Regions from separate parts of the Streptomyces sp. NPDC033845 genome, predicted to be linked through region 3. Evidence: predicted binding sites of a transcription regulator. Region 3 holds the regulator's gene; each other region holds the start of a gene.
The links. Region 3 encodes HrcA, which represses chaperone genes, less so after heat shock. Its sites were predicted from a motif close to TTNGCACTCNGNNNNNCNGAGTGCNAA; they were not measured.
Positions count from the first base shown of each region.

Region 1 (6,857 bases), on a different contig from region 3:
TCATGCGCATGCCTCGCCGTGACCTGCCGCCCCCGCCGCCGCCCGCGCACCTGCGGGCCTGGTACGACGAGGCCGCGCTCCGGGCGGACCGGGCCCGGTTCCTGGGCGAACTCGCCCGGCACAGCCTGGGCGTCACCCGGCTGCTGCTGCTGTGGTCCGCGGCCGCCGTGTTCGCCTTCGGCTGGTCCTTCCTCGGCATGGCCCTGATGTCCTTCGAGCAGGCCGACGGCCTCGGCACCCTGATCGGCGCCGTCTTCGCCGCCCTCGGCCTCGGCGTGCTGGTCCCCGCCTCCTTCTGGCTCGCCTGGGGAGCCCGCCGGGACCGCGAGGTCCGCGAACTCCTGCACGCCTGGGCCGACTCGGACCCCGGACCGGCCGGCCGCGACCCGGCGGCGGACGCCCGGCTGCGGGCCCCCGGCCGCAGCCTGGGCTGGCTGCTCAGCTCCTTCGTGCTCTGCGCCCTCGGCCTGTGGGTGTCCTTCGGCTCCGCCGCCTCGGCCCGGCCGGGCGGGGAGACGTACGGGGAGGTCGCCTACCTCATGGGCCTCGGGACGATCCTCTGGATCACCGGGCTGCTCGGCGCCGGGAAGGCCGCCGCGCACTACCGGTGGGCGGTGCGCACCCTCACCGGGCCCGGGCGGCGGGCGACCCGATGAGCATGGACGGGGCCCCGGCCACCCGGGTGAGGAACACCGTCGCCGAGTTCCGCCCCTGCGGCTTGACCTTCTTCCGGAGCTCCTCCGGCTCGATCGCCGACCCCCGCTTCTTCACGGTCAGCACCCCGACCTCGCGCTCGCGCAGCAGCGCCTTGAGCCGCTTCAGCCCGAAGGGCAGCACATCGGTGATCTCGTACGCGGTGGCGTACGGGGTCGGCCGCAGCTCGTCCGCGGTGATGTAGGCGATGGTCGGGTCGATCAGCCGGCCGCCGAGCTCGGCGGCCACCTCGGCCACCAGATGGGCGCGGATGACGGCCCCGTCCGGCTCGTAGAGCCAGCGGCCGACCGGCCCGGCCGCCGGGTCCGGCAGCGGCGCCTCCGGGCACAGCGACCGGGGACCGGGCAGCAGCGTGGCGCGCACCGCCCCCGGCCGGGTGCCGAACCAGAGCACGGCCTCCTTCACATCGCCCTGGTCGGAGATCCACTCGGCCTCCGCCTCGGCGGGGACGGCCTCGTGCGGGATCCCGGGGGCGATCTTGACGGCCGCGTGGCGGGCCGACCGGGCCTTCGCCGTCGCCCAGGAGAGCGGCGGGGAGTAGGACTCGGGGTCGAAGGTCCGGCCACGGCCGCCGCGCCGGGCCGGGTCCAGGAAGACCGCGTCGTAGTCGGAGGTGTCCACCTCCGTCACGTCCGCCTCGACCACCTCGATCAGCCCGGCCAGCCCCAGGGCCTCGGCGTTGGCGCGGGCCACCGCCGCCGTCAGCGGGTCCCGGTCCACGGCGAGCACCCGGATGCCGGCCCGGGCCAGCGCGACGGCGTCCCCGCCGATCCCGCAGCAGAGGTCCGCGAGGCTGCGCACCCCGAGGGCGGAGAAGCGCTCGGCGCGGTACGCGGCCACGCTCGCCCGGGTGGCCATCTCGACCCCGCCGGGGGTGAAGAACATCCGGTACGCGTCCTCGGCACCGAACTTGGCCACCGCGCGCTGCCGCAGCCGGGCCTGCCCCAGCGCGGCGGAGACCAGCCCGGCCGGGTGGTCCCGGCGCAGCCGGGTGGCGAGGGCGAGCTCCCGGGCCGGGTCGTGGTCGCGCAGGGAGTCCAGCAGGGCGCGGCCTTCGGGGGTGAGCAGGGCGGCGAAATCTCGGTGGTCCACCGGCTCATTGTGCGCCAGCCGGTGGAAGGTGCGGATCCGGCCGAGGTGTCGTCCGGGACCCCGTGGTGTGCGATGACAATATCCCCAGCTATGCAGCTAGTAGGAAAAAACGGAAAAAAGACCCAGGCGTTCGCCGGGACCCGCGGCCGGTTCGGGGTGGCGCTGGCCGCGGTGCTGGTCGCCGCCCTCGGCACCGCCTGCGGCAGCTCCGGGGACACCGGCGCACCGGCCCAGCCCAAGAAGGGCGGCGAGGCGGGCGCCGCCGCCGCCCCCCTCAGCCCGGCCGCCCTGGCCAGGCAGAAGCAGCAGGCCCGTATCGCCGCGGCCAAGCGGTGGGGCCTCGCCCGGACCCCGCTGACCGCCCCGGCCGCCCCCGCGGCCAAGCCGGAGATCGGGACCCGCGACGGCTTCGAGGTGGACGGCCAGGAGGACCTCCCGCCGGTGTTCACCACCGTCCCCACCGAGGAGAAGGTCGTCTTCCTGACCATCGACGACGGGGCGGAGAAGGACCCCGAGTTCCTGAAGATGATGAAGGAACTCGACCTGCCCTACACGGCCTTCCTCAGCGACTACCTGGTGCGGGACGACTACCCGTACTTCCAGCAGATGCAGAAGGCCGGCGTCACCCTCAACAACCACACCCTCAACCACCGCTACATGCCCGCGCTCTCCTACGAGAAGCAGCGCCAGGAGATCTGCGGCCAGCAGGACACCATCCAGCGCCAGTTCGGCAAGCGGCCCACCGTCTTCCGGCCGCCGTACGGCAACTACAACGAGGACACCCTGCGCGCCGCCAAGTCCTGCGGCATCAAGCACGTCCCGCTGTGGAACGCCGAGGTCTTCCCGGACAAGATGGACTACCGCGAGTGGGACCGCGACATCCACCCCGGTGACATCATCCTCACCCACTTCCGGGGGCGCGAGGACTGGAAGGGCACCATGCCTGACATGATCCGTCAGGTCATGAAGACCGTCACGGACAAGGGATACGCCGTGGCCCGCCTGGAGGACTACCTGTGATCAGCGCGCGCCGGCTGACGGCCGGACTTCTGGCGGCCGGCGCGCTCGCGCTCTCCCTGGCGGGGTGCGGGGAGAGCGTGGACCCGATCGAACGGCTCGGCCGGAAGGCGACGGAGGAGGTCCAGGGCGGCAGCGCCCCGGCCTCCCCGTCCCCCCGGCCCCCCTCGGCCCGCCCGACGGCCCCGCCGGGGCCCGGCGACGCGTACAGGCACTGGGGACTCTCCCGGCCGCTGGAGTTCGCGCCCGCCCCGGCCCGGAAGGCGAACCTGCCGAAGGCGGCGCCCGGGAGGGTGCCGGTGGTGGACCGAATACCCGTGCCGGCGGGGGAGAGGACCGTCTTCCTCACCTTCGACGACGGCGCCGAGAAGGACCCCGAGTTCCTCCGGCTCACCGCCGAACTCCGGCTCCCGATCAGCATGTTCCTCACGGACAGCGTGGCCTCCTCCGACTACGGCCACTTCGCCCGGCTCCGCGACCAGGGCAACGGCAGCGAGATCAACAACCACACGCTGACCCACCCGAACCTCAGGACCCTGCCGTACGAGGCGCAGAAGGCCCAGATATGCGGCCAGCGCGACCGCCTGCACGCCCGCTTCGGCACCGCCCCCGGCCTGTTCCGCCCGCCCTACGGCAACTACGACGACCGCACCCTGCGGGCCGCGAAGGACTGCGGCGCCCGGGCGCTGGTGCTGTGGCGGGTGTCGATGCAGATACACGACCTCCAGTACGCCGAGGGCTCCGCCCTCCGCCCCGGCGACATCATCCTGGCCCACTTCCGCGGCCCCGCCGAACTCAAGGGCAGCACGGAGACCCAGATGACCACCCGCATGCTGCGCCGCATCCAGGAACAGGGCTTCCGGATCGGCCGCCTGGAGGACTACCTGTAGCCCCCGCTGCTACCCCCGCCCCGGCGGGGCCCCCGCCGCAGCGGCCACCCCGACCGGTTCCGGCTCGGCCGTGACACCGTCCGCCGGGCGGGAGTCCGCCTCGCGCTGGCGTTCCGCGCTGTCGCTGATGCGCAGCAGCAGGGCGATCATGATCCAGTTGGCCAGCAGCGAGGAGCCGCCCTTGGCCAGGAACGGCAGCGCCTTGCCGGTCAGCGGGATCAGGCCCGTCACACCGCCCGCCACCACGAACACCTGGAGCGCCAGCGCGGCCGACAGGCCGACGGCCAGCAGTTTGCCGAACGGGTCGCGGGCGCCCAGGGCCATCCGCAGGCCGCGCTGGACCAGCAGGGCGTAGAGGATCAGGATCGCCATCACCCCGGCCAGTCCGAGTTCCTCGCCGACCGTGGTCAGGATGAAGTCGGAGCGGCCGGCGAACTGGATCAGCTCGGGATGGCCCTGGCCGAGGCCGGTGCCGGAGATCCCGCCGGTGCCGAAGCTGAACAGGGCCTGGGCGGACTGGTCCGAGGTGAGTCCCTTGGGCCGCTGCTCCTCCGGCAGGAAGATCGCCATGGGTTGCAGCCAGGCCTGGACCCGGTTCTTCACGTGCGGTTCGGTCGAGCCGACGACGAAGGCGCCCAGGGCGGCCATCAGGACGCCGAAGACGATCCAGCTGGTGCGCTCGGTCGCGACGTACAGCATCACCACGAACACCCCGAAGAAGATCAGCGAGGTGCCGAGGTCGCGTTCGAAGACCAGGACCAGCATGGCCACGATCCACACCGTGACGATGGGTCCGAGCTGCCGCATCGGCGGCAGCCGCATGCCGAGGAACTTGCGTCCGGCGAGCGCCAGCGTGTCCCGGTGGACGACCAGGTATCCGGCGAAGAACACCGCGATCATGATCTTCACGAACTCGCCGGGCTGCAGCGAGAACGGCCCGATGAAGATCCACCGTTTGGCGCCGTAGGTGTCGGCCGGCATGAACGCCGGGGTGATCAGCAGGACCAGCGCCACGGCCATCGTGAGGTAGATGAACCGCTGGAGGAGCCGGTGGTCCTTCAGCAGCGCCACGACCAGCACGCAGGCGGCGACCCCGACCACCGTCCACAGCAGCTGCCCCGGGGCGTTGGCCTCGGCGCCGTACCGCTCGATGTACGACTGGTCGAGCCGGTGCAGCAGCACCAGCCCGATCCCGGTCAGCAGCATGGCCAGCGGCAGGATCAGCGGGTCCGCGTAGGCGGCGAACCGGCGGACGCCCAGATGTCCGACCAGGGAGAGCAACGAGAGGCTGATCGCGAACCCGCTGAGGTTGGCGGGCAGCTCGCCGTTCATGGCCAGGCCCGCGTTGGCGTGGCCGAAGACGGCGATCGCCACCACGAGGACCAGCAGCAGTGCCTCGGTGCGGCGCCGGGCGCCCGGCACCGTCGAGGGCCTCAGTCCCCGCACGGTGCGGAGCCCTTCCGTCCGGTCTGCTCGGCATTGGGTGGCTTTATCTTCATATCCCCTACGACGCGCGGGCCGGGGCCGGGGTTCCGCCGCGCCCGGTGGCCTGCGCCACCCACGCCCCGGGCGCACCGCCGCCCGGCCCCCGGGAAGGGTGGATTCCGCAACGCCCTCCGGCCTGAATTGGCACTCCGCTTGACCGAGTGCTAATCGCCGGAATAGTCTCGGGCCTGGCACTCACCACCGGCGAGTGCCAACACAGCGACGGGCAGGTCCGGCACCCGCGACGACGGATCCACCTGGTCGCCACCTCAGACAGTTAACCCCGTGAGATCTCCGAAGGGGGAGGTCGGATCGTGACGACCGCCAGCTCCAAGGTTGCCATCAAGCCGCTTGAGGACCGCATCGTGGTCCAGCCGCTCGACGCCGAGCAGACCACGGCCTCCGGCCTGGTCATCCCGGACACCGCGAAGGAGAAGCCCCAGGAGGGCGTCGTCCTCGCGGTCGGTCCGGGTCGCTTCGAGGACGGCCAGCGTCTCCCGCTGGACGTCACCGTCGGCGACATCGTTCTGTACAGCAAGTACGGCGGCACCGAGGTGAAGTACAGCGGCGAGGAATACCTCGTCCTCTCGGCTCGCGATGTCCTCGCGATCGTCGAGAAGTAATTCACCCCGCATCAAAATGCTGTGAGCTGCGCCCCTGGTCACCCCGCTGATTTGCCGGGCGGCTAGGGGCGCTGCTCGTTAGACACCAGATTTTTCGAGAGGGCTGAACCGCTCCCATGGCGAAGATCCTGAAGTTCGACGAGGACGCCCGTCGCGCCCTTGAGCGCGGCGTCAACAAGCTTGCCGACACGGTGAAGGTGACGATCGGCCCCAAGGGCCGCAACGTCGTCATCGACAAGAAGTTCGGCGCCCCCACCATCACCAACGACGGTGTCACGATCGCCCGCGAGGTCGAGCTCGACGACCCGTACGAGAACCTGGGCGCCCAGCTCGTCAAGGAGGTGGCGACCAAGACCAACGACATCGCGGGCGACGGCACCACCACCGCCACCGTGCTGGCCCAGGCGCTGGTCCGCGAGGGCCTGCGCAACGTCGCCGCCGGCGCCTCCCCGGCCTCCCTGAAGAAGGGCATCGACGCCGCGGTCAAGGCCGTGTCCGAGGAGCTCCTCGCGACCGCCCGCCCGATCGAGGACAAGTCCGACATCGCCGCCGTGGCCGCGCTCTCCGCGCAGGACGCCCAGATCGGCGAGCTCATCGCCGAGGCGATGGACAAGGTCGGCAAGGACGGCGTCATCACCGTCGAGGAGTCCAACACCTTCGGAGTGGAGCTCGACTTCACCGAGGGCATGGCCTTCGACAAGGGCTACCTCTCGCCGTACATGGTCTCCGACCAGGAGCGTATGGAGGCCGTCCTCGACGACCCGTACATCCTGATCAACCAGGGCAAGATCTCCTCGATCCAGGACCTGCTGCCGCTGCTGGAGAAGGTCATCCAGGCGGGTGGCTCCAAGCCGCTGCTGATCATCGCCGAGGACGTCGAGGGCGAGGCGCTCTCCACCCTCGTCGTCAACAAGATCCGCGGCACCTTCAACGCGGTGGCCGTCAAGGCCCCGGGCTTCGGTGACCGCCGCAAGGCGATGCTCCAGGACATGGCCACCCTCACCGGTGCCACCGTCATCGCCGAGGAGGTCGGCCT
Region 1 is NZ_JBVIRI010000012.1:57,701-64,557, reverse strand. It holds gene ACZ50K_RS24615 (hypothetical protein) at 9-656, shown strand; gene ACZ50K_RS24610 (class I SAM-dependent methyltransferase) at 625-1,806, opposite strand; gene ACZ50K_RS24605 (polysaccharide deacetylase family protein) at 1,897-2,826, shown strand; gene ACZ50K_RS24600 (polysaccharide deacetylase family protein) at 2,823-3,713, shown strand; gene ACZ50K_RS24595 (FtsW/RodA/SpoVE family cell cycle protein) at 3,723-5,159, opposite strand; gene groES (co-chaperone GroES) at 5,513-5,821, shown strand; gene groL (chaperonin GroEL) at 5,938-6,857, shown strand, end outside.
Region 1: groES (co-chaperone GroES) is a predicted target of HrcA. The motif match lies at 5,340-5,366, and genes of this name have one in related genera.

Region 2 (6,857 bases), on a different contig from region 3:
AACCGCTTCTGCTCCGAGCTCATCGGCGACCCGCTCGGCGAGGGCTGGGGCTTCGTCAACGTCAACCTGCGCCCGTACTACGGCGAGGGCTCCAAGACCCTGGCGTACGAGATCTGCGAGCAGCTCGGCTGGCGGCTGCCCGACCAGATCGTGATCCCGATCGCCTCCGGCTCCCAGCTCACGAAGATCGACAAGGGTCTTCAGGAGCTCATCAGGCTGGGCCTCGTCGAGGACCGCCCGTACAAGATCTTCGGCGCCCAGGCCGAGGGCTGCTCCCCGGTGTCCACTGCCTTCAAGGCCGGGCACGACGTGGTCCGCCCGCAGAAGCCGAACACCATCGCCAAGTCCCTGGCGATCGGCAACCCGGCCGACGGCCCGTACGTGCTCGACATCGCCCGCCGCACCGGCGGCTTCGTCGAGGACGTGGACGACGCCCAGGTGGTGGAGGCCATCAAGCTGCTCGCCCAGACCGAGGGCATCTTCGCCGAGACCGCGGGCGGCGTGACCGTCGGCGTGACGAAGAAGCTGATCGAGAACGGGCAGCTCGACCCCGCGCTCACCACCGTGGTCCTGAACACCGGCGACGGCCTGAAGACCCTGGAGGCGGTGGCCGCGGACAGCGGGCAGACCGCCACCATCCGCCCGAGCCTGGACGCGTTCCGCGCCGCCGGCCTGGCCTGACCCTCCCCCCGCACCCCGGAAAGGCAGTAGCGCCATGAGCGTCAACGTCCGCATCCCCACCATCCTGCGCACCTACACCGGTGGCCAGGCCGAGGTTCCCGCCGAGGGCGCCACCCTGGCCGAGGTCATCGAGTCCCTGGAGAAGGACCACCCCGGCATCGCCGCGCGCGTCCTGGACGACCAGGGCAAGCTGCGCCGCTTCGTCAACGTGTACGTCAACGACGACGACGTGCGCTTCGAGGGCGGGCTGCAGGCGGCGACCCCGGACGGCGCCGGAGTCTCGATCATCCCCGCCGTCGCCGGCGGCTGACCCGGCCGGACCCGATCCGATGCGACCCGTCGGTAAGTACCGTCGGGTACTTCGGTAGCTGACACGCGCAAACCCAGAATTGCCCCCTCCGGCTAAACGGAGGGGGCAATTCTGCTTGGTTGGGCGCGGTAGAGTTGGGGAAGTCCCCTCCGCTGTTCTTGCCCGCCGCATATGGCCGGGCCTTCCCATGGTCGACATCGGGCCAATGTGTGCGTGTGATATGGGGCATTGATACGTTTCGCCGGGTCCAAGTTGCCCTGGGCTATGCCAAATTTTCACTATATTTCAATGTATTCGCATGTCCAGATTTCTCGTCGGAATGACCTGTTGCAGACAGCTCCGGTCCGGATACATTCAGCCGCGGTCGACGCGTTCCGACGCAAGTTCTGACCCGGGACCGCGAAGTGCGGTCCTGCGCAAGGGCCAGTAATAGGGGAGTTAGGCATGGCTCAGGGCACCGTCAAGTGGTTCAACGCGGAGAAGGGCTACGGCTTCATCGCGGTCGACGGTGGTGCGGATGTGTTCGTCCACTACAGCGCCATCCAGATGGACGGGTACCGCACCCTTGAAGAGGGTCAGCGGGTCGAGTTCGAGATCTCGCAGGGCCAGAAGGGTCCGCAGGCGGACATGGTCAAACTCGCTGTCTGACCAGGACGTCGACCACCGGCACACGTGAAACGCGAGGGGCCCGCATCCCGGACCGGGGATGCGGGCCCCTCGCGTGTGCCCGGCGGGGGCCCTTGCGGCGCCCGGGTCGTGTCCGCGGGTTGTCCACAGTCGCTTGCACTCGTGGGGGTCGAGTGCTAATCATTGGCGTTAGCACTCTCCGGGTGAGAGTGCTACATAGACGAGGACCGGGTCGGTGAGGCCCGCAGTGCCCGGCGGGAAGGAACCGCCGGGTGCGCAGGCCGTCCGTCGCGGGCGCCCACACGGTCCGGAGCAATCCACCCCGTCCGGGAGGACCACTTCACATGGCCAAGATCATCGCGTTCGACGAGGAGGCCCGGCGCGGCCTGGAGCGCGGCATGAACCAGCTCGCCGACGCCGTCAAGGTCACCCTTGGCCCCAAGGGTCGCAACGTCGTCCTTGAGAAGAAGTGGGGCGCCCCCACGATCACCAACGATGGTGTGTCCATCGCCAAGGAGATCGAGCTGGAGGACCCGTACGAGAAGATCGGCGCCGAGCTGGTCAAGGAAGTCGCCAAGAAGACGGACGACGTCGCCGGTGACGGTACGACCACCGCGACCGTCCTCGCCCAGGCGCTCGTCCGCGAGGGCCTCCGCAACGTCGCCGCCGGCGCCAACCCGATGGCCCTCAAGCGCGGCATCGAGAAGGCCGTCGAGGCCGTCTCCGGCGCCCTGCTGGAGCAGGCGAAGGATGTCGAGACCAAGGAGCAGATCGCTTCCACGGCCTCCATCTCCGCCGCCGACACCCAGATCGGCGAGCTCATCGCCGAGGCCATGGACAAGGTCGGCAAGGAAGGCGTCATCACGGTCGAGGAGTCGCAGACCTTCGGCCTGGAGCTTGAGCTCACCGAGGGCATGCGCTTCGACAAGGGCTACATCTCGGCGTACTTCGCCACCGACATGGAGCGTATGGAGGCGTCGCTCGACGACCCGTACATCCTCATCGTCAACTCCAAGGTCAGCAACGTGAAGGACCTCCTTCCGCTGCTGGAGAAGGTCATGCAGTCCGGCAAGCCGCTGCTGATCATCGCCGAGGACGTCGAGGGCGAGGCGCTCTCCACCCTGGTCGTCAACAAGATCCGCGGCACCTTCAAGTCCGTCGCGGTCAAGGCTCCGGGCTTCGGCGACCGCCGCAAGGCCATGCTGGGCGACATCGCCATCCTCACCGGCGGCACGGTCATCTCCGAGGAGGTCGGCCTCAAGCTGGAGAACGCCGGTCTCGACCTGCTGGGCCGCGCCCGCAAGGTCGTCATCACCAAGGACGAGACCACCATCGTCGACGGCTCCGGCGACAGCGACCAGGTCCAGGGCCGCGTCAACCAGATCCGCGCCGAGATCGAGAACTCGGACAGCGACTACGACCGCGAGAAGCTGCAGGAGCGCCTGGCGAAGCTCGCCGGCGGTGTCGCGGTGATCAAGGCCGGTGCCGCCACCGAGGTCGAGCTCAAGGAGCGCAAGCACCGCATCGAGGACGCCGTTCGCAACGCGAAGGCGGCCGTCGAGGAGGGCATCGTCGCCGGCGGTGGCGTGGCCCTCATCCAGGCCGGCCACGTCTTCGAGAAGCTTGAGGCCGACCTGGTCGGCGACGAGGCCACCGGTGCCGCGATCGTGAAGCTGGCCCTGGAGGCCCCGCTGAAGCAGATCGCCGTCAACGCCGGCCTCGAAGGCGGCGTCGTCGCGGAGAAGGTCCGCAACCTGCCGACCGGTCACGGCCTGAACGCCGCGACCAACGAGTACGTGGACCTCATCGCCGAGGGCATCATCGACCCGGCGAAGGTGACGCGTTCCGCGCTGCAGAACGCCGCGTCGATCGCCGCGCTGTTCCTCACCACCGAGGCCGTCATCGCCGACAAGCCGGAGAAGGCCGCCGCCGCTCCTGGTGGCATGCCGGGCGGTGACATGGACTTCTGATCCCCCGCGGATCGGTCGCTCCACAGCTGTACGCAGAGGGCGGTACCCCCACGACGGGGGTACCGCCCTCGGGCGTTCCCGACCTGACCGAATGCCGGGCGGGGACGCGGCCGCCGGGCCCGGGACTGGTTGACTGGCCGCATGACTGATGTGTTCGTCAAGATCTGCGGACTGAGGACCGGGCCGGACGTGACCGCGGCGGTGGAGGCCGGGGCCGACGCCATCGGGTTCGTGTTCGCGCCCGGCAGCCCGCGGACCGTCGACACCGCCACCGCACGCCGACTGGCCGCCCTCGTCCCCGACCGGGTGCTCACCGTGGGCGTGTTCCGCGGACAGCCCGTCGAGGAGGTCCGCCGGCTCGCCGGGGAGAGCGGGGTGCGCGGGGTCCAACTGCACGGCGAGGAGCCCGCCGAGGACTTCGCCGCCCTCCGCGCCCCCGGCCGCACCCTGCTGCGGGCCACCGCCGAGCCGGTCCGCCGGTGCGGGGAGTACGGCGAGGACCTGCTGCTCCTCGACGCCCCCGACCCCGGCTCCGGCAAGCCGTGGAACTGGGGGGCCGACACCTTCACCGCCCCCGAGGGACGCTGGCTGCTGGCCGGCGGACTCGCCCCCGGCAACGTCGCCGAGGCCCTCGCCGCCACCGGGGCCTGGGGGGTGGACGTCTCCAGCGGGGTGGAGAGCGCCCGCGGGGTGAAGTCCCCCGCCCTGATCCGCGCCTTCATCGAGGCCGCCCGCGCCCGAGGCTGAGCCCCGTACGCGGCGCCCCGTACGCGGGCCTTCGGGCCCGGCGGGCGCGGACCAAGGTCCCTGTCCCCGGGGCTTCCGCCCCGGCCAGACTCGCCCCGTGGACTCCGTCGGGTTCCGGGAGCTGGCGGCCGGCGGCATCGGCGCCCGCTCCCGCGAACCCCTCCCGGCGGCGCGGGGACAGCTGCGTGCACCCCCTGATCGTGGGACGCTGAGACGAGCGGCCCCGGGGCCGCGGACCGTCGATCTACGCTCGCCCGCATGGGCCACAGAGAGGGGACCCGTGATGACCGCAGCCATGGTCGAGCCCGGCCGGGGAGCCGAGGGCCGTGCGTGGGACTACCTGCTGCAGAGCTGGCGTGAGCTGGACGTGCCGGAGGGCTGGCGCGCCGAGATCGACGGAGGACAGATCCACTCGGCACCACCGCCCCACCGATACCACAACGCCATCGCTGCCAGGCTTCAGCGGGCCCTATACGGGGTGCTACCACCCGAATGGGAGGTCTACCAGACGCTCGGTATCCACATCGCGGCCCTGGACAAGCTCTACGTGGAGGACGGGGTCTTCAAGGACGCCCACCGGGTGCCGTTCGGCGGGGAGCTGGAGCTGCCCGAGCCGTTCGAGGTGACCGTGGACACCGGGGTCTTTGCCCGCTGAACGGCCGTCGGCCCCGACGCGCGGTGGGCGCGTCGGGGCCGGGGCGGTCAGTGGGTGAGGGCCGGGGCGGGGGACGGGTCGGCGGCCGGGGTGGCGGTGGCGGGTTCCGGGTCGGTGTTCAGGTCTTCGAGCATCTGCCGGGTGAAGCCGAAGAAGTAGGTGGCCGCGAAGCCGACCAGGTAGCCGGTCAGCAGCCCGCCCGCGTAGACGGCGATGCTGGTGCCCATTCCGGAGGTGCCGTCGAGCAGCGGGAACAGGGCCCAGCCGGAGGGGCCGATGGCGGTGGAGCCGAAGGCGGAGCCCAGCTGGTTGAACAGGCCCACGAAGGCGCCGCCGGCCGCGCCGCCCGCGCAGGCGGTGACGAAGGGGCGGCCCAGCGGCAGCGACACCCCGTAGATGAGGGGTTCGCCGACCCCCAGGAAGCCCGCCGGGAGCGCCGACTTGATGGTGTTCCGGAGGGAGCCGTTGCGGGGGAGCCGGAGGTAGACGGCGGCCGCCGCACCGACCTGGCCGGCGCCGGCCATCGCCAGGATGGGCAGCAGGACGGTGTAGCCGGACTGCTCGATCAGGGTGGTGTGGATGGGGATCAGGGCCTGGTGCAGGCCCAGCATCACCAGGGGCAGGAACAGTCCGCCGAGGACCAGTCCGGCGAAGGCGCCGCCGCTGGCCAGCAGCCAGTTGGCGAAGCTGCCGATGGCCTGCGAGACCTCGCCGGCCAGGAACATCAGGCCGAAGAGGGTGACCAGCCCGGACAGCAGGACGGTGAGGGTGGGGGTGACCAGGACGTCCAGGGCCTCGGGGACCCAGCGGCGGCACCACTTCTCCACGTACACGGCGAGGACGGCCGCGCCGAGCGCGCCGAGCACCCCGCCCTGGCCGGGGGAGAGGGCCATGCCGAAGGCGGTGACCTTCGCGACCCCGGGGAAGACGATGATGGCGGCGACCGCGCCGCCCAGGACCGGGGTGCCGCCGAATTCCTTGGCGGTGTTGTAGCCCACGAACACCGCGATCAGGGACATGAACCCGGAGGCGATGGCGGCCAGGGCCGGGACCACGGCCGGCAGCCAGCCCAGGTTGGTCAGCAGCCCGTTGAGCCCGGCGATGATCCCGCAGCCGATCAGGGCGGGGATCAGCGGGACGAAGATGTTCGCGATCCGGCGCAGCAGCAGTTTGAACGGGGTGGCGTTGCGTTCCTTCTGGGCCGCCTTGAGCGCGGCGCCCTGGGCGGCGAGCGCGTCGGCGGACACCGGGCCGCCGGTGCCCGGGGCGGCCGGGGCGGGGTCGGGGGTGGTGGCGCGTTCCTCGGCGACCAGCGCCTCGAACTCGGGGGTGATCCGGGCGACGGCGCCCGGGCCCAGCACGATCTGGTACGTGTCGTCCTCGACCACGCCCAGTACGGCGGGGAGTGCCTTGAGGGCCTCGTCCTGGACCAGGCTCCGGTCGCGCAGGCCGATCCGCAGCCGGGTCATGCAGTGGGCGATGGAGGTGATGTTGTGCGGGCCGCCGACGAGAGGAAGGATCGCGGCGGCGGTGGCGCGGTTCTTGTCTGTAGCCATGGATGTGCCTTGCCTTGCGTGCGTATGGGGGTTGCGACGGGGAAAGGGGTCAGCCGGTGGTGCGGGCGGCGCGGGCCAGGGCCGCGCGGAGGTGGCCGCCGGATTCGGTCAGCAGGGTGGCGGCGGCCGGGCCGTCCACTCCGCCGAGGACGACCAGGATGGCGTCCTTGACCTCGCCGCCGGTGGCGGTGAGCGCCGCCTCGATCTCCTCGTCCGGGGCGCCGGTGGCCAGCGAGACGATGCGGCGGGAGCGGGCGCGCAGCTTCTCGTTGGAGGCGCGGACGTCGACCATCAGGTTCCCGTAGGTCTTG
Region 2 is NZ_JBVIRI010000005.1:417,472-424,328, reverse strand. It holds gene thrC (threonine synthase) at 1-681, shown strand, start outside; gene ACZ50K_RS14205 (MoaD/ThiS family protein) at 716-991, shown strand; gene ACZ50K_RS14200 (cold-shock protein) at 1,436-1,639, shown strand; gene groL (chaperonin GroEL) at 1,963-3,588, shown strand; gene ACZ50K_RS14190 (phosphoribosylanthranilate isomerase) at 3,730-4,335, shown strand; gene ACZ50K_RS14185 (hypothetical protein) at 4,619-4,990, shown strand; gene ACZ50K_RS14180 (PTS transporter subunit EIIC) at 5,038-6,546, opposite strand; gene murQ (N-acetylmuramic acid 6-phosphate etherase) at 6,596-6,857, opposite strand, start outside.
Region 2: groL (chaperonin GroEL) is a predicted target of HrcA. The motif match lies at 1,772-1,798, and genes of this name have one in related genera.

Region 3 (6,857 bases):
CGGCTGAACAGTCCCTGCTGGCCGGGCTGGAACTGGCCCGTGGGGCGCTCCTCGCCGCGCAGCTTGGCCAGCTGGCGCAGCAGGTCCTCCTGCTGCGGGTCCAGCTTGTTCGGGGTGGTGACCTCCACGTGCACGATGAGGTCCCCGCGCCCGTTGCCCCGGAGGTGGGTGACGCCCCGGCCGTGCAGCGGGATCGACTGGCCGGACTGGGTGCCGGGCCGGATGTCGATCTCCTCCATGCCGTCCAGGGTCTCCAGCGGGCACTTGGTACCCAGCGCGGCCGCCGTCATGGGGATGGTGACCGTGCAGTGCAGGTCGTCGCCGCGCCGCTGGAACGTCGGGTGCGGGAGTTCGTGGATCTCCACGTACAGGTCGCCGGCGGGGCCGCCGCCGGGGCCGACCTCGCCCTCCCCGGACAGCTGGATCCGGGTGCCGTTCTCCACACCGGCCGGGATCTTGACCGTGAGGTTGCGGCGGGACCGGACCCGGCCGTCGCCCGCGCACTCCGGGCAGGGGGTCGGGACCACGGTGCCGAAGCCCTGGCACTGCGGGCAGGGGCGGGAGGTCATGACCTGGCCGAGGAAGGACCGGGTGACCTGGGAGACCTCGCCGCGGCCGCGGCACATGTCGCAGGTCTGCGCGGAGGTGCCGGGGGCGGCGCCCTCACCGGAGCAGGTGGTGCAGACCACGGCCGTGTCGACCTGGATGTCCTTGGTGGTGCCGAAGGCGGCCTCGTCCAGCTCCAGGTCGAGGCGGATCATGGCGTCCTGGCCGCGGCGGGTCCGCGAGCGCGGTCCGCGCTGCGAGGCCTGGCCGAAGAAGGCGTCCATGATGTCCGAGAAGTTGCCGAAGCCGCCGGCTCCGAACCCGCCCGCGCCGCCGCCGCCCGAGGAGGACAGCGGGTCGCCGCCGAGGTCGTAGACCTGCTTCTTCTGCGGGTCCGACAGCACCTCGTACGCGGCGTTGATCTCCTTGAAACGCTCCTGCGTCTTGGGATCGGGGTTCACGTCCGGGTGCAGCTCGCGGGCGAGCCGCCGGAAGGCCTTCTTGATCTCGTCCTGCGATGCGTCGCGGCGCACGCCGAGAACGGCGTAGTAGTCCGTGGCCACTTACGACTCCGCCAGGATCTGTCCGACGTAACGTGCCACTGCGCGTACCGCTCCCATCGTTCCGGGGTAGTCCATGCGGGTCGGTCCGACCACGCCGAGTTTGGCGACTGCTTCGCCGCCCGAACCGTAGCCGACCGAGACCACCGACGTGGAGTTGAGTCCCTCGTAGGCGTTCTCGTGGCCGATGCGTACGGTCATCCCCGACTCACTGGCCTCGCCGAGCAGCTTGAGGAGCACGACCTGCTCCTCCAGCGCTTCCAGCACCGGCCTGATGGTCAGGGGGAAGTCGTGTCCGAAGCGGGTGAGATTGGCGGTGCCGCCGATCATCAGCCGCTCCTCGGTCTCCTCGACCAGGGTTTCGAGGAGGGTGGCGAGGACCGTGGAGACGGTCGCCCGGTCCTCGGCCTCGAAGGATTCCGGCAGGTCCTGGACCAGCTGCGGGACGTCCGCGAACCGGCGGCCGACGACCGCTCCGTTGAGCCGGGCCCGCAGGTCGGCGAGCGGGGTCTCGCCGAACGGCGCCGGACAGTCCACCAGCCGCTGCTCGACCCGGCCGGTGTCGGTGATCAGGACGAGCATCAGCCGGGCGGGCGCGAGCAGCAGCAGTTCCACGTGGCGGACCGTGGAGCGGGTCAGCGAGGGGTACTGGACCACCGCGACCTGCCGGGTCAGCTGGGCGAGCAGCCGGACCGTGCGGCCGACCACGTCGTCGAGGTCCACGGCGCCGTCGAGGAAGTTCTGGATGGCGCGCCGCTCGGGCGTCGAGAGGGGCTTGACCCCGGCCAGCTTGTCGACGAAGAGGCGGTAGCCCTTGTCGGTGGGGATGCGTCCGGCGCTGGTGTGGGGCTGGGCGATGTACCCCTCCTCCTCCAGCACCGCCATGTCGTTGCGGACGGTGGCGGGCGAGACGCCGAGGGCGTGCCGCTCGGTGAGCGCCTTGGAGCCGACCGGCTCCTCGGTGCCGACATAGTCCTGGACGATGGCGCGCAGCACTTCGAGCCTGCGTTCGCTGAGCATCGCGCGCCACCTCCAAACGGTCGGTTCCGGTCGTCCCCCGATTGGCACTCACCGGGTTTGAGTGCCAGAGATCCCCGGTCAGTGTACGGCGGGCAGGTGCACCGCGGGCAAGGGAGCCCGTCACGGTAGCGTCGCGGCATGGACGTGCGATGGGAAGAGGCGGGCTGGGAACGGCTGGGTCCGCGGACCGGCCGGCGGCGGCTCCCGGTGTGGGACTGCACGGTGGGACTGGTGGTGGGAGACGGGTCGGTGCTCCTGGTCGACCCCGGCTCCAGCCTCCGCGAGGGCGCCGCGGTGCGGGCCGAGACGGAGCGGCTGACCGGTCGCCGGGTGACCCATATCGCATTCACCCACGGACATTTCGACCATGTGCTGGGGGTGGCGGCGTTCGCCGGGGCCGAGGTCTTCGGCCCGGTCGGCCTGGACACCGTCCTCGGCACCCCCGCCGGGCGCGAGGAGCTGCGCTCGGACGCGGTCCGGCATGGGCTGCCGGAGGCGGATGCCGCGGACTCCGCCGAGCTGCTGACCCCGCCCCGGCACCTGGTGTCCGGCGAGTGGACCCTGGAGCTGGGCGGGGTGCAGGTGCTGCTGGCCAACGTGGGCCCCGGCCACACCCCGCACGACCTGGCGGTGTTCGTGCCCGGCGGGGAGCGCGAGGTGGTGTTCTGCGGGGACCTGGTCGAGGAGTCCGGCGATCCGTCGGCCGGCCCGGACGCGGTGCCGGCCCGCTGGCCGGCCGCCCTGGACCGGCTGCTGGACCTGGGCGGCGAGGATGCCGCGTACGTGCCGGGGCACGGGGCGGTGGTCGACGCGGCCTTCGTCCGTGCGCAGCGCGCCACACTGGCGGACCGGTTCGGCGTGTCGTCTTGAACCGCGGCCCGCGGTCCCTATCCTCGGCCGGATGCGCGAATACTCCCCCGATCTGACGCCCGCCTGGAAGCGCCCCAAGCCGGTGCCGGAGGTGCCGGCGGACCGGGACCTGGTGGTGGAGGTGGCCGGTACGGAGTTCTGCGGGGCGGTGGTGGCCTGCGAGGGCGCCACGGTGACCCTGGAGGACCGCTTCGGCAAGCGCCGGGTGTTCCCGCTGGAGCCGCGCGGGTTCCTGCTGGAGGGCGCCGTGGTCACCCTGGTCCGCCCGTCCCGGGCGCCGGCCGCCCCGGCCCGGACCGCCTCGGGCTCGCTGGCCGTGCCGGGGGCCCGGGCCCGGGTGGCGCGGGCCGGCCGGATCTACGTGGAGGGCCGGCACGACGCCGAGCTGGTGGAGCGGGTGTGGGGCGACGACCTGCGGATCGAGGGGGTGGTCGTGGAGTACCTGTCCGGGGTGGACGACCTCCCGGCGGTCGTCGCGGAGTTCGGTCCGGCCGCGGACGCCCGGCTGGGGGTGCTGGTGGACCATCTGGTGCCGGGGTCGAAGGAATCCCGTCTGGCGGCCTCCGTGACGGGCCCGCACGTGCTGGTGGTGGGTCACCCCTACGTGGACGTCTGGCAGGCCGTGAAGCCCTCCGCGCTGGGCATCCCGGCCTGGCCGGTGGTGCCGCCCGGGCAGGACTGGAAGACCGGCGTCTGCCGGGCCCTGGGCTGGCCGGAGAACACCGGCGCCGCCTGGCAGCACATCCTGTCCCGGGTGCGCTCCTACCGGGACCTGGAACCGGCGCTGCTGGGCCCGGTGGAGCACCTCATCGACCACGTCACCACGGGGCCCTAGCGGTCGGGCTCAGGCCGTAGCGGCCGGGTCAGGCCGTAACGGCCGGGCTCAGTCGGTGAGGTCCCGGACCACGGCGTCGGCCAGCAGCCGGCCGCGCAGGGTGAGGACCGCGCGGCCCTCCTCGTAGGGGCCGGGCTCCAGCAGGCCCTCGGCCACGGCCCGCCGGGAGGCGGCCAGTCCGGCGGGGGCCAGCAGCGACAGCGGGCAGCCGGACAGCAGCCGGAGCTCCAGCAGGATCCGCTCCACCCGCCGGTCCTCGGCGGACAGCACCTCGCGGCCCGCCCCGGGCGAGCGGCCCTCGGCGAGCGCGGCGGCGTAGGCGCCGGGGTGCTTCACGTTCCACCAGCGCACCCCGCCCACGTGCGAGTGCGCGCCCGGTCCGGCGCCCCACCAGTCGGCGCCGCGCCAGTAGAGCTCGTTGTGCAGGCAGCGGCCGGCTGCGGAGGAGGCCCAGTTGGACACCTCGTACCAGTGGTAGCCGGCGTCCCGCATGGCCTCGTCGGCGATCAGATAGCGGTCGGCGTGCACGTCGTCGTCGGTCATCGGGACCTCGCCGCGGCGGATCCGGCGGGCCAGCTGGGTGCCCTCCTCGACGATCAGCGCGTAGGCGCTGATGTGGTCGGGGCCCGCGCCGAGGGCGGCCGCGAGGGAGTCGCGCCAGTCCTGGTCGGACTCGCCGGGGGTGCCGTAGATCAGGTCCAGGTTGACGTGCTCGAAGCCGGCCGCCCGCGCCTCCGCGACACAGGCCTCGGGGCGGCCGGGGGTGTGGGTCCGGTCGAGGATCCTCAGGACGTGCTGCTTGGCGCTCTGCATGCCGAAGGAGATCCGGTTGAAGCCGCCGGCCCGCAGCTCCGCCAGGTACTCGGGGGTGACGGACTCCGGATTGGCCTCGGTGGTCACCTCGGCGTCGGGGGCGAGCCCGAACTCCTCGCGGATCGCCCCGAGCATCCGGACCAGGTCGGCCGCGGCCAGCAGGGTGGGCGTGCCGCCGCCGACGAACACGGTCCGCACCGGCCGCGGGTCGTCGCCGAGCACCTTGCGGGCGAGGCGGACCTCGTCGGTGAGGGTGTCGGCGTAGTTGTCCCGGGAGGCCAGGACCCCGCCGGAGCCGCGCAGCTCGGTGGCGGTGTAGGTGTTGAAGTCGCAGTAGCCGCAGCGGGTGGCGCAGTACGGGACGTGCAGGTAGAAGCCGAGCGGCCGGGCCGCCGCGCCCTCCAGGGCGTGCGAGGGCAGGGCCCCGTCGTCGGGCTGCGGCTCACCGTCGGGCAGTGCGGAAGGCATGGGCCCATTGTCCCGCACTGCCCGGGTCGCCCGGACCGCCCGGCCGCGACCCGGCCGGGCGCCCCGCTACGCCTCGCGGGCGCCCTCGTACATCTCCTCGATGAGGTGCTTGAACTCGCGCTCCACCACCGGGCGCTTCAGCTTGAGGCTGGGGGTGAGGTCGCCGTGCTCCACGTCGAGGTCGCGCGGCAGGAGGCGGAACTTCTTGACCGTCTGCCAGCGCTGGAGGTCCTGGTTGAGGGTCTGGACGTAGGTCTCGATCAGCCGGTTGGTCTCCGGGGCGGCGACCACCTCGGCGTAGCTCTTGCCGGCCAGGCCGTTCTCGGCGGCCCAGCCGAGGATGGCGGGGCCGTCGAGGGCGATCAGGGCGGTGCAGAAGTTCCGGTCGGCGCCGTGCACCACGAGGTTGGAGACGTAGGGGCAGACCGCCTTGAAGCGGCCCTCGATCTCGGCCGGGGCGACGTACTTGCCGCCGGAGGTCTTGATCAGGTCCTTCTTGCGGTCGGTGATGCGGAGGTAGCCGTCGGCGGAGAGCTCGCCGATGTCCCCGGTGTGCAGCCAGCCGTCGGACTCCAGGACCTCGGCGGTCTTCTCGGGGAGGCCGTGGTAGCCCTCCATGATCCCGGGGCCGCGGAGCAGGATCTCGCCGTCGTCGGCGATGCGGACCTCGGTGCCGGGGAGCGGCTTGCCGACGGTGCCGGTGCGGTAGGCCTCGCCGGGGTTGACGAAGGAGGCGGCGCTGGACTCGGTGAGCCCGTAGCCCTCCAGGATGTGGATGCCGGCGCCGGAGAAGAAGAAGCCGATGTCCGGGGCGAGGCCGGAGGCGCCGGAGATGGCGGCGCGCAGCCGGCCGCCGAAGGCCTCGCGGAGCTTGGAGTAGACGAGGACGTCGGCGACCTTGTGCCTGGCGGTGAGGCCGAGGGGGGCGCCCGCGCGGCCGGTGCGCCGGAAGTTGTCCTGGCTGACCTTGGCGTACTCGCGGGCCGTTCCGGCGGCCCACTGGAAGATCTTGTACTTGGCGCCGCCGCCGGCCCGGGCCTTGGCCGCGACCCCGTTGTAGACCTTCTCGAAGATCCGCGGGACGGCCGCCATGTAGGTCGGCTGGACCACCGGGAGGTTCTCGATGATCTTGTCGATGCGGCCGTCGACGGCGGTGACGTGGCCGACCTCGATCTGCCCGGAGGTCAGCACCTTGCCGAAGACGTGGGCCAGCGGCAGCCACAGGTACTGGACGTCGTCCTGGTGGATCAGGCCGGTGGCGGTCATGGCCTTGGCCAGGTACGACCAGTTGTCGTGCGGCAGCCGGACCCCCTTGGGGCGGCCGGTGGTGCCGGAGGTGTAGATCAGGGTGGCGAGCTGGTCGGCGGTGATGGCCGCGACCCGGTCCTTGACCGCCGCCGGGTGCTTGGCCAGGTGCTCCCTGCCGCGGGCCTCCAGATCGGCCAGGGAGATCACCCAGCCCTCCGGGTCGCCCTCGGCGGGCACCGCGTCGGCGGGGTCCATCACCACGACGTGGACGAGCTCGGGGAGGTCGGCGCGGTGCTCGCGGGCCTTGGCCAGCTGGGAGGCGTCCTCGGCGATCAGCACCCGGCTCGCCGAGTCGGCCAGGATGTAGGCGGACTCCTCGGCGTTGGTGCTGGGGTAGACGGTGGTGGTCGCCGCGCCGGCGCACATCACGCCCAGGTCGGCGAGGATCCACTCCACCCGGGTGTTGGAGGCCAGGGCGACCCGCTGCTCGGAGCCCA
Region 3 is NZ_JBVIRI010000001.1:738,821-745,677, forward strand. It holds gene dnaJ (molecular chaperone DnaJ) at 1-1,109, opposite strand, end outside; gene hrcA (heat-inducible transcriptional repressor HrcA) at 1,110-2,126, opposite strand; gene ACZ50K_RS03440 (MBL fold metallo-hydrolase) at 2,265-2,996, shown strand; gene ACZ50K_RS03445 (DUF3097 domain-containing protein) at 3,028-3,831, shown strand; gene hemW (radical SAM family heme chaperone HemW) at 3,880-5,112, opposite strand; gene ACZ50K_RS03455 (AMP-dependent synthetase/ligase) at 5,179-6,857, opposite strand, start outside.